One region of the Paenibacillus sp. FSL E2-0190 genome, then DNA from elsewhere that is predicted to be linked to it. Evidence: riboswitches for the same ligand, from Rfam matches in the RefSeq annotation. Region 1 holds a riboswitch; the other holds the start of a gene.
What was found. A riboswitch is a leader RNA that binds a small molecule or an ion and turns the genes downstream of it on or off. The one in region 1 is predicted to bind cyclic di-AMP.

Region 1 (4,684 bases):
CGCTCCGCAACCTCCTTCTGAATCATTACAACGATGTTATCAAGGGGAAGCTTCTCTTCGAGCAGCTTCATCAGAATCGGAGTAGTCACATAATAAGGCAGGTTAGCAACCACACTGACCTTGTTCACAGTGGTGAAATCTTCCTTGAACATTTCCTGCAAGTTCACATTGAGGACATCATCGTTACGAACCTTAACATGGGGATAGGGGGAAAGTACGTCTTTTAATATTGGAATCAGTCTACGGTCAATCTCTACGGCAGTTACAGCACCCGCTGTTAGTGCCAGACGCTCCGTCAGCGCTCCAATTCCCGGCCCGATCTCCAGCGCCCCAGAATCGCTATCTAGTCCAGCAGCGTCTACAATCTTGTCCAAAATATTCTGATCAATCAAAAAATTCTGTCCCAGGCTTTTCTTGAACTTGAATCCATAACGTTGAATAATCTCTTTGGTCCGTTTTGGAGTCGAAATTTCCTCTCTACCACTCATGAAGTAATGCCTCCCTGATCAATTTGGGCGAGAGCCCCGGCAAATTCCTCCCGCGTAATCCCAAACATCGCCAGCCGCTTGTACAGCTGTTTGCCGTTACAATATCCGATTCCAAGCAAATTACCAAGTGCCATACGTCTTTCAGCAGCCCGAGGGTGTACAAGCATTCCAGCGGCCATAAGATCATCAATACCAATCAAAGCAGGTGCTCCTTCAAAAGAGGTATGTACATTACGCAGCGCATGACGAATCGCCTCTGGCGATGCATTCTCTACACCGATATCCCCTTTTCGAGTTGCGTCCTTCTCTGGAATAAAAGCATGCTTGCAGCCCGGCACCTTCGCTGAAACGATTTTACGAATTCGCTCCCCAGCATGGTCCGGGTCCGTAAGAATAATAACCCCTCTACGTTCCATAGCAAGCGCGATCTTAGCAATTACAGTCCGGTTTACAGCAGAGCCGCCTGTCTCAATGGTATCCGCTTCTACAGCACGCTTAATGGCTACGGTATCGCTTTTGCCTTCAACGACGATTAATTCCTTAATCATATTTCTTGACTCCTTCCAAAAAAAGCAAAAAGAAGAGGATTCGCTCCTCTTCTTTTGGTTAAAGAATGTATAAGTGATGAGCGGTTGCTCTGCGATCAACGAAATGATCATCCAGCGTTCCTTAACGGTTATCATCACTATAGCTTATCAAAGGATTTTTTGCAAAAGCTTCAGTTCTAGTTAAGCTCTGGTTTCACAGGTCCAATCACATAAACGGTACGTGATTTACGGCCGAAATTACGAGCATGGCTCAGGGAATCATAATAGACATCCACTTTATTGCCTTTAATGGCACCGCCAGTATCCTCTGCACGGCGGAATCCAAGCCCATCGATATAAACCCACCAGCCAATAGGAATTACATTCGGATCTACTGCAATTGTACGACCTTCCGTTACGCGTGTTCCGGAGGCAGTTTTAGTACCTATCCCTGGCTCTTCTGACGAATAAGCTGTCATGGAGACGTTCTTAATCATCTTCTTGTACTCAAAGTCTACGCCAGCCTTGCTTGTGACGTTCTTAGTCTTAGCGCTAACTTTAGTCGTTTTGGAGGTAGTGCTTGATTTGGAAGTTGTTGTAGCTTTAGCAACTACAGTAGGCTTAGGAAGTGCTTTAGTACCAACGGCAATGATCTTATCTTTTGTTACCGTTTGTACTTCCTTGCCGATCATGCGCATAGAGGCCAGTTCTCCGTCTTGATAGATCTTTTCAATATGCTGAACCATGACGCCTGGTTTGCCTGCCTGTGCCACTCTAACTGTTCCCACAGTAAGGGAGGGATCTGCTGTCTTAATAACACGGAAAGGTAAGTTAGTTGTTCGCTGTACCGTTTGCTTGTTGATACGAACGATCTTAATCTCCATGTCAGCAGAGATGGTGGTGTCTAACGAAGGAAAAATCTTATCATAGCCTTCTAGGTTGATACCCAGTTTGTCAATCGCTTGACCGATAGTGTCTTCGGTCGTATATAACGTTTTTGTTGCTCCGTCCGCAGTAAGGCTAAATTTCTGCGCACGATTGATAACGACACGGTCACCGTCTTTTATTTCATCACTCAGACCTAAAGATAATTCATCATGCGGCTGCAGCGAAATTTGCTCTTTCTCCAACACATCACCAAGAAGTGCTTCTCGCGTTTCAAGTGTCTGTGTTTGCCCGTCTATTACTAAAACTAATTGTTTATTACTTTGACCGTGTACGTACAGCAGAATTAACAGCGCGATTGCGATTGAAATCACACCTGCAAGTAAAAGTACGCGAGTATTTACTTGCTCCCACCGTAATGCGAAAGACCTGCTGGATGACTGCGAATCATGGGATACCTCTGGTTGGAATAAGCCCATTCTCTCCATCCTCCTTACATAGCCTCGTCGTCAATTTGTATATCATGAGGACTGAATTTCTTTGACGAAACTATTTGAGATTGTCACAGGATACGCACGTATTAACTTAGCGTCTCCTGCTCATGGATCGCCTGCTCGGCACAGCTACTCCCACACCTGTTATATAACAGTATGCGGGCAACATTCAGTTTATTCAAAAATAAAGAAGCCTAAAAAGAGTTCTCTTGAGGACTCTTTCGTGGCTTCTCCGATGTCAGAATACGCGGGAATGTTTGTGCACGAGGTTGCCTCTCTTACTTGCGCTTACGGGGTTAGCTGTCGGGTTCGGACGAAAGAGAGACGCCCTATTTCAGGTCACCCGCTCACGGCGGTTGCCCTTAAATTCACCCCAAAGACCACGTGAAGAAATCAAATATTGTTCTGCGGCAATTCCTAGTCGTATTCAAGATACAGGCATGCGGCAGTTCAATATTGGTTCCCCCGTTCTCCATACGGAGACTCAGCGAGACGATCCATGAATCAATGGCTGTCACAATAACAACAGCTCACATCACTGAAAAGATGATATCCTGTTTTGATGCATGTTGTAAAGGACGATTCAACCACGTTTACGCAAATATATGGTTAAAATATTGTAATAATCAGCCGTTTTTATATTAAAAAAGTTTAATATATCGGCCATTCTCTATTTTTCACCCGTTTTACTCCTGTTTTCAGACAATCCCAAATCGTTCCAGTGCGTTCGCATACGTAATTTTAGCTAATTCTTCCCATGTTAACCCTTTAATTTCAGCCGCAGCCTCTGCTACTAACTTCACATGAGCACTCTCATTTCGCTTGCCTCGGAAGGGGTGTGGAGTCAAATATGGAGCGTCTGTTTCGATCAATAATCGGTCCAATGGCGTCTGTGCAAGCACCTCTTTAGGCACTCTGGCATTTTTGAACGTGATCGGTCCTCCAAATGACAAATGAAATCCTAGGTCTAGACACATTTTTGCGGTTTCCCAGCTGCCTGAGAAAGAATGCATTACGCCACCAATTTCATTTGCTTTTTCCTCCCGTAAAATCCGTACGACATCTTCATGGGCATCACGGTCATGTATACAGATTGGCATTTTTAGTTCACGGGCTAGTCCAATTTGTTTGCGGAAGACCTCCTGCTGCACATCCTTGGGAGAGGTATCCCAATAATAATCCAACCCAATCTCTCCGATGGCCACCACTTTCTCATGGCTGCAAAGAGAGGCGATCCAATCGAGGTCCCCCTCTTTCATATCAATCGCATCCTGTGGATGCCAGCCCACCGCTGCATAAATATAATCATAAGATTCAGCCAGCTTCATCGTTGAAGGGATCGTTTCCCGATTAAATCCAATATTGATCATCTTGCTAACTCCGGCCTCTACTGCACGAGCTATAACTTCCTCGCGATCCTCGTCGAATTGAGGCGCATCTAAATGTGTATGTGTGTCGAACAGATACATTTTAAAGCTCACTCCTTGTTGTTTTTATCAATAGTTCCATAAATATTTGTATTATTTTGCAAAAATCTCTGCTACAGAAGAGGGCAACCGTGTAAGGGCTTTTTTCAGCTTATCCTGTGGGAAATATAGGTGATATCTGCCACGATGAATCCCGCTTATTGAGCGCACAATATCCGATACCTCTGAAATTTCCCGCAATTGCTCATTGCGATCAAGCAGTAAAATTTGATTATTGTCGAAGGCTGCTCCTGGACGGAACACATCATAAGGCAAATCTGTCGGATAATCAATCTCTAAGTCATATTCTGGGTTAAGTCCCGCTCCCGCAAAACTGCTGCGGATTTCCGTAATCATATCTGTATCCAAATTCTCGATCTCTACATATTTATACAGTTTACGATGAATAAAACGGGTACACAAGTCGCTTAATAACTCATCTTCTTCAAGTGTCCATTGCATAAAAGCAGTCTGTACCAGTGCCTCATCAAGCATTAAATATTGCTTCACTGTTACTTCTCCTCGAAAGAGATCTTCCAGCGGAGCGATCATAAAGCGAAATTTGTACTCCTCTTGGAACAATTCTTTAGCTCTACGGAAGATTTGACGCAAAATAATTTCAGAGCTGCGCGTCACCGGATGAAAATATACCTGCCAGTACATTTGATAACGCGACATTAAATAATCTTCAATGGCATGCATACCTGATTCTTTTACTACAATCCGCCCATTATAAGGACGAAGCATTCTCAAAATCCGATCAATATCGATGGTTCCATAGTTCACACCTGTATAGTACGCATCACGCAGCAAATAATCCATAC
Region 2 (4,684 bases), 560 kb from region 1:
AGGTTCGTATTGGTCATAAAGCTGATCACCGTATTGAATGAAAGCGTCTGTTCCATATCGGCAATTCCATTCGGGTTCAGCGGCAATCCCCGCTGTAATCTTAGAAAAATATAACTGAAAGCAACCAGTACGATATTAGTTAAAACAAAGCTGAGTGCATACTTCTTCCAGGACATTCCGTCCCGTTTTTTCAGGCCGATCAGCTTATAAATACCTTTCTCTGTGCCTGCAAACCAGCGATCCGTACGATTCGGTTCGTTAGAAAATACATGATATAAATACGTTCCCATCGGCTTGACCAGCAAGATGAGAATTACAATTACGACGACTATTTGCAAAATGCCCATGAATGCCCCTCCTTAAAATTTCTCAGGATGAATCAACGCGTAAACCAGATATATAAACAACAGTAGGGTAACAGCGATTACTAGAATCACAGCTTATCCCTCCCCGTATCCTCAACTACACCTGCGCACCAGCGCATAAAGCCATAAAATAACCCGTAAATTACAGCTAACGAAGCCACCATATACAGATCCATCATATCTTCCGCACTCCTTCCATTATCCTTGATGAGGTGATCTATCGATTAGAAAATCAGCATCACCACTATGGGAATAGATTACATAGCTCGCACCAAGTCTTTTATAGACCAATCTAGGATTTATTGAACTTGTAATCACAAAAATCGGCTGTGTCGTCCAGGTACGGCACATCTGAATATAGCGGCAGCAAAGCGGAAAGCTGCTCTCAAACAGATATACCCTGCCTACCGGGAACGATGGGCGAAACCAAGTGCTCTGATGGCGGGTATCCACTAGAATAACCTGCTCAATCCCGAGCTCCTCAAGTAAAGCTTTCTCAGCCACATTGTTGGTTAATCCCGCCATCTTAATACCCCTGAACTTCAGAAGTTTAATGAAATGTTCTCCCGCCTTTGTAGGCGCACATACAAGCACATATTCATTCTGATCCGTCATCTTTTTTTCTCCTCCTGCTCATTTACAACAAGGAGGCAACGAAAATCTCCGAAAGGATGTTGACCTATCGTCATTTTCGGGCACAACCTAAAGCTCGGTTGTGTCACGTCATTAGACGCTGCCTTACAAATACCGCTAATGATGAATTTAGCGACCTCTTAGGGGAGGCCTCCATAAATGCTTTGCTTCTAAGAGCACAGCAAAAAGCCACAAAGGATCTCCTCTGTGGCTCGCTAGCGGTCACATTGCACTCATCCTCTCTCCATACGCTTACGAGGTTAGCTGTCGGATTCGGGCGGTGAGAGTCGCCCTACCTGTATAGATGCGAGCTCACTCACACCCTCTACAGGATTCACCCCATAACCGGCTTCCGACTCTCACATCGGCTGCCGATTGTTGGTTCCCCCGCTTTCCTTATCGGAAATTAAGCGGATCAAATATTCGATTGTCGTTGAAACAGGAGTAATCATACTCTTATGCACGAAGACTTGTAAAACCTGAATGATGCCAAAATAATGCAAATTAAAAACTATTTTCCCATTAGATAGCGCTTACTTGATATCTAATCTCTCTATATCTCTTGTTTACTCGAGTTTGGAGCGTTTAATCGCTATCTATAACCCATGTGATTTTTTTCACCTTTTTAGAGCGAAAATACTGCAAATTCCCATTATAGGTAGAAACGCAAGAAGCTGAGGCTGAGCGAGAAAGAGGCGCGATAACACGCCATAAATACCTATTTACCTCGTTTTTCAGTCGTAGTCGGCAGGATATGGTTAAAATTGCTCTAAAAGAACATTTTCCGTTTTTTACAGAAAATCTTGAAAAGAGTATGATTCGGGTTGAATCTAATTCATGAAAAACAATCAACGCTGAGTTCCTGCATTCGCAGGGAACGGGGGAACCATCAGGCCACCTGGCCTACTTGGGGTGAATCCAAAGGAGACTGCATAAGTCTCAATAGGTAGGGCGACTCTCACCGTCCGAATCCGACAGCTAACCTCGTAAGCGTAAAGAGAGAGACCCTTGATCCGCCACGCTTTGGCCCAGGTATATCTGCCTGTAATCCAAAACCGCAGCAGAGGTCCTCCTCTTGCTGCGGTTTTTGCGTTACCTGAGCTTATTAGGTGATAGCACGCTGGATGGGGTGAATGTTTTGAAGCACTATTATTTAGGGATACATCAAGGGCTGCTTGAGCCGATAAGTCTAAATTACGTTTGTTTCGGGGCCTTGTGGTTCGAAGAACATAATCACAGGTACATTGTAGGCTATGCATTTGGCCAGAACCAGATCCAAGCCCTTCGCCAGTTCAGCACACCTTCTTCTTGTAAAGACTGTTTAGACTCTAAGATTGTATATGAGATATATAAAAAAATTCGAGAACAACAGCAGCAGCAGGATTGGTCATCACACCAAAAGCTCCCGTGGTTTACAGCCTTCAAGGAGCCTTGGAAAGATGTAAGCGCCGGTTGGTATGTCTTGAGATCCCGCAGCACCTTTCCCTTACATCTATCTGTTATACGAAAAGAAAAGTTCCGACTATGGCTAGAGCACACCGCAGTCTGTGAGAATAAAATGGAAATGCTCGCTTGTGTAGAAAAGGCTAGTGTCACTCATCATGTAGACTTAAAGCTTTTGGAAATCTAAGGAGGAACCCTACTATGGACCAGCGCAGACTATCCCGCATTGAAGTATTTGTATTGGATGAACCCGAGCCTATTCACTATGGAATGGAAGGGGCTGAAGGCTGCCGTTATGGTATTCTGAAGCTCACCTGTAAGGGAGGCTGCAGTTGGGGGGCTTGTCTGATCTCTGCCAACACCAAAAATTTTGATCTCATTAAATGGAGTTCCTTTTTACGGGCCATCTGTCATTGCCGTCTTGAAGAAGCGCTGGATAAGGTCCGCCGCGAAGGTTCAGATTGGGAGCAGGTTAAGCTTGAGCTAGTTCAGGGTGCTTTGCAGGATTTAAAGGCCAAGCTCCAGGGTAAATCCTTGGCAGGGCATATTCAGCAAGGGCGTCTGTACAGTGTTGCAGCAGGGGGGAGCAATTCCAGAAGTGAACGGCTCTACTACAAGCCTTCAAAAGCTTTATCCACTGCCTCCCAGCAGAAACACAGTTGCCCGGAACCAGACACCGCCGATCTCATCAATAAATCCATCTCTTACTTTTCTATATTATAGATTCAAGCAAATCTCTCAATCTGAAAGGATTGTGTTCACCATGCCTGACCCCTTACCTCCCGAGTCCACCTACAGTACTAAATTTGCAGAGTGTGTCCAAAAGTATACTAATGAAGTCTACGTACTTAGTTCCATGTTGTTAGAACAATCTAATGAGGCAGACAAGATTACTATCCGCACCTTCACAGAGCTTCATAAAATATATCGTCAGGATGATTTCGATCCTCAGTTATTCTCTATCCACGCTTACCGCACTTGTATTCACCAGTGTGCTGATTCTTTTGCCCGGCGCTCCCTTCTATCGGCTAAGGCATTACCTTGGGAGGAACAGCTTGTGAAGGTCATGTGGTACGGCCTAAAGCTGCCTCTTTCTCAAATAAGCATTATTCTGCAAAAAAGTGTTCCCGCACTGAAAGCACAGCTTAGAGCTGTACGGGAGCAGATGACCACCCAAACGGATATACTAACGAGCGCAAATCTTTCTATAATTTAGTCACTGACTAGAATTCAGACAATCTTTAAGCGCATGAAGCATCTAACGGACTCAGGAGCCTTTAATTGAAGCTTTTCCTCAAATATGGCCGGCGTTCGGACTCCAGTAGAAATCCCGAGCAATGAACGTCTCGGATCGTCTTAAAGCAAGCCCTAATCATCTTCCACCAAGGCTTACGGACCCAGATGACGTTATTTGCACGTTTATCGCCTTTTGAGCATAGTATCGGACTCCAGTGCAACTATTTGGTTAAAAGAGCTACTGATTCACCATTTTTCATGCCAATAGCGACTATAGTGTCCGATATCTTGCTAAATCTCGATGATTGCTGCATTTAAGTGCTGCTGGGTCCGTTAGCTATATCAGCTCGTATACAAAGAGATTGCCAACTCAAAAACGGGGATATCCCAGCAACCATAAATGGCTGTTAGGATACCCCCGAAAATTCAGTTCCTACTATTACACTTTACTCTTACGCGCCTTACCGTACATCCACAATCCTGCCAACATCCCCACTATAGCAACACCAGTCAATACGCCTTGAACGACATCCATAAAAGTGGAGCCATCCGGAAGCATTCTACTAACCGTAGCCAGCGATACAGAACTCATTAAAAGCATAATGTTATATTGTTCGCTTGTAGACATCATTAGCACTCCTTAAAAGTTATATGAGGTCTTCTTAGATCTTGTAAGCTTTCATTGCTTTTCTGATTTCTTTAATACTTGGGCGTTTGCCGTACATCAGTACGCCGGTACGATAGATCTTGGCTGCCAGCCATCCGAAGATGAAGGTAGTCACAAGCAGGATCAGCAGCGATACAATGACTTGCCAGATCGCCACCTCGCCGACACCAATTCGGAGCAGCATCGTCAATGGTGAGGTGAAAGGCACATAACTCGCTATCTTAACCACTAGAGTATCTGCATTGGAGATACTGAACAGTGGAACATAGAACGCTACGAAGCCTAACATCATGATTGGCATTACCGCCTGACCGAGATCCTCCGTACGGCTGACAATCGA

Region 2: it holds a riboswitch for cyclic di-AMP, as region 1 does, so the genes downstream of both, NST25_RS02665 (hypothetical protein) here and NST25_RS00190 (3D domain-containing protein) in region 1, are expected to answer to the same signal.

Annotation. Positions count from the first base shown of each region.
Region 1 is NZ_CP150306.1:40,248-44,931, reverse strand. Features, by position in the region: gene rsmA (16S rRNA (adenine(1518)-N(6)/adenine(1519)-N(6))-dimethyltransferase RsmA) at 1-488, opposite strand, end outside; gene rnmV (ribonuclease M5) at 485-1,036, opposite strand; gene NST25_RS00190 (3D domain-containing protein) at 1,213-2,379, opposite strand; cyclic di-AMP (ydaO/yuaA leader) riboswitch at 2,665-2,894, opposite strand; gene NST25_RS00185 (TatD family hydrolase) at 3,093-3,863, opposite strand; gene NST25_RS00180 (HD domain-containing protein) at 3,915-4,684, opposite strand, start outside.
Region 2 is NZ_CP150306.1:601,831-606,514, reverse strand. Features, by position in the region: gene kdpA (potassium-transporting ATPase subunit KdpA) at 1-347, opposite strand, end outside; gene NST25_RS02670 (hypothetical protein) at 564-980, opposite strand; cyclic di-AMP (ydaO/yuaA leader) riboswitch at 1,232-1,421, opposite strand; cyclic di-AMP (ydaO/yuaA leader) riboswitch at 1,841-2,005, shown strand; gene NST25_RS02665 (hypothetical protein) at 2,074-2,628, shown strand; gene NST25_RS02660 (hypothetical protein) at 2,643-3,164, shown strand; gene NST25_RS02655 (hypothetical protein) at 3,205-3,657, shown strand; gene NST25_RS02650 (hypothetical protein) at 4,117-4,308, opposite strand; gene NST25_RS02645 (ABC transporter permease) at 4,340-4,684, opposite strand, start outside.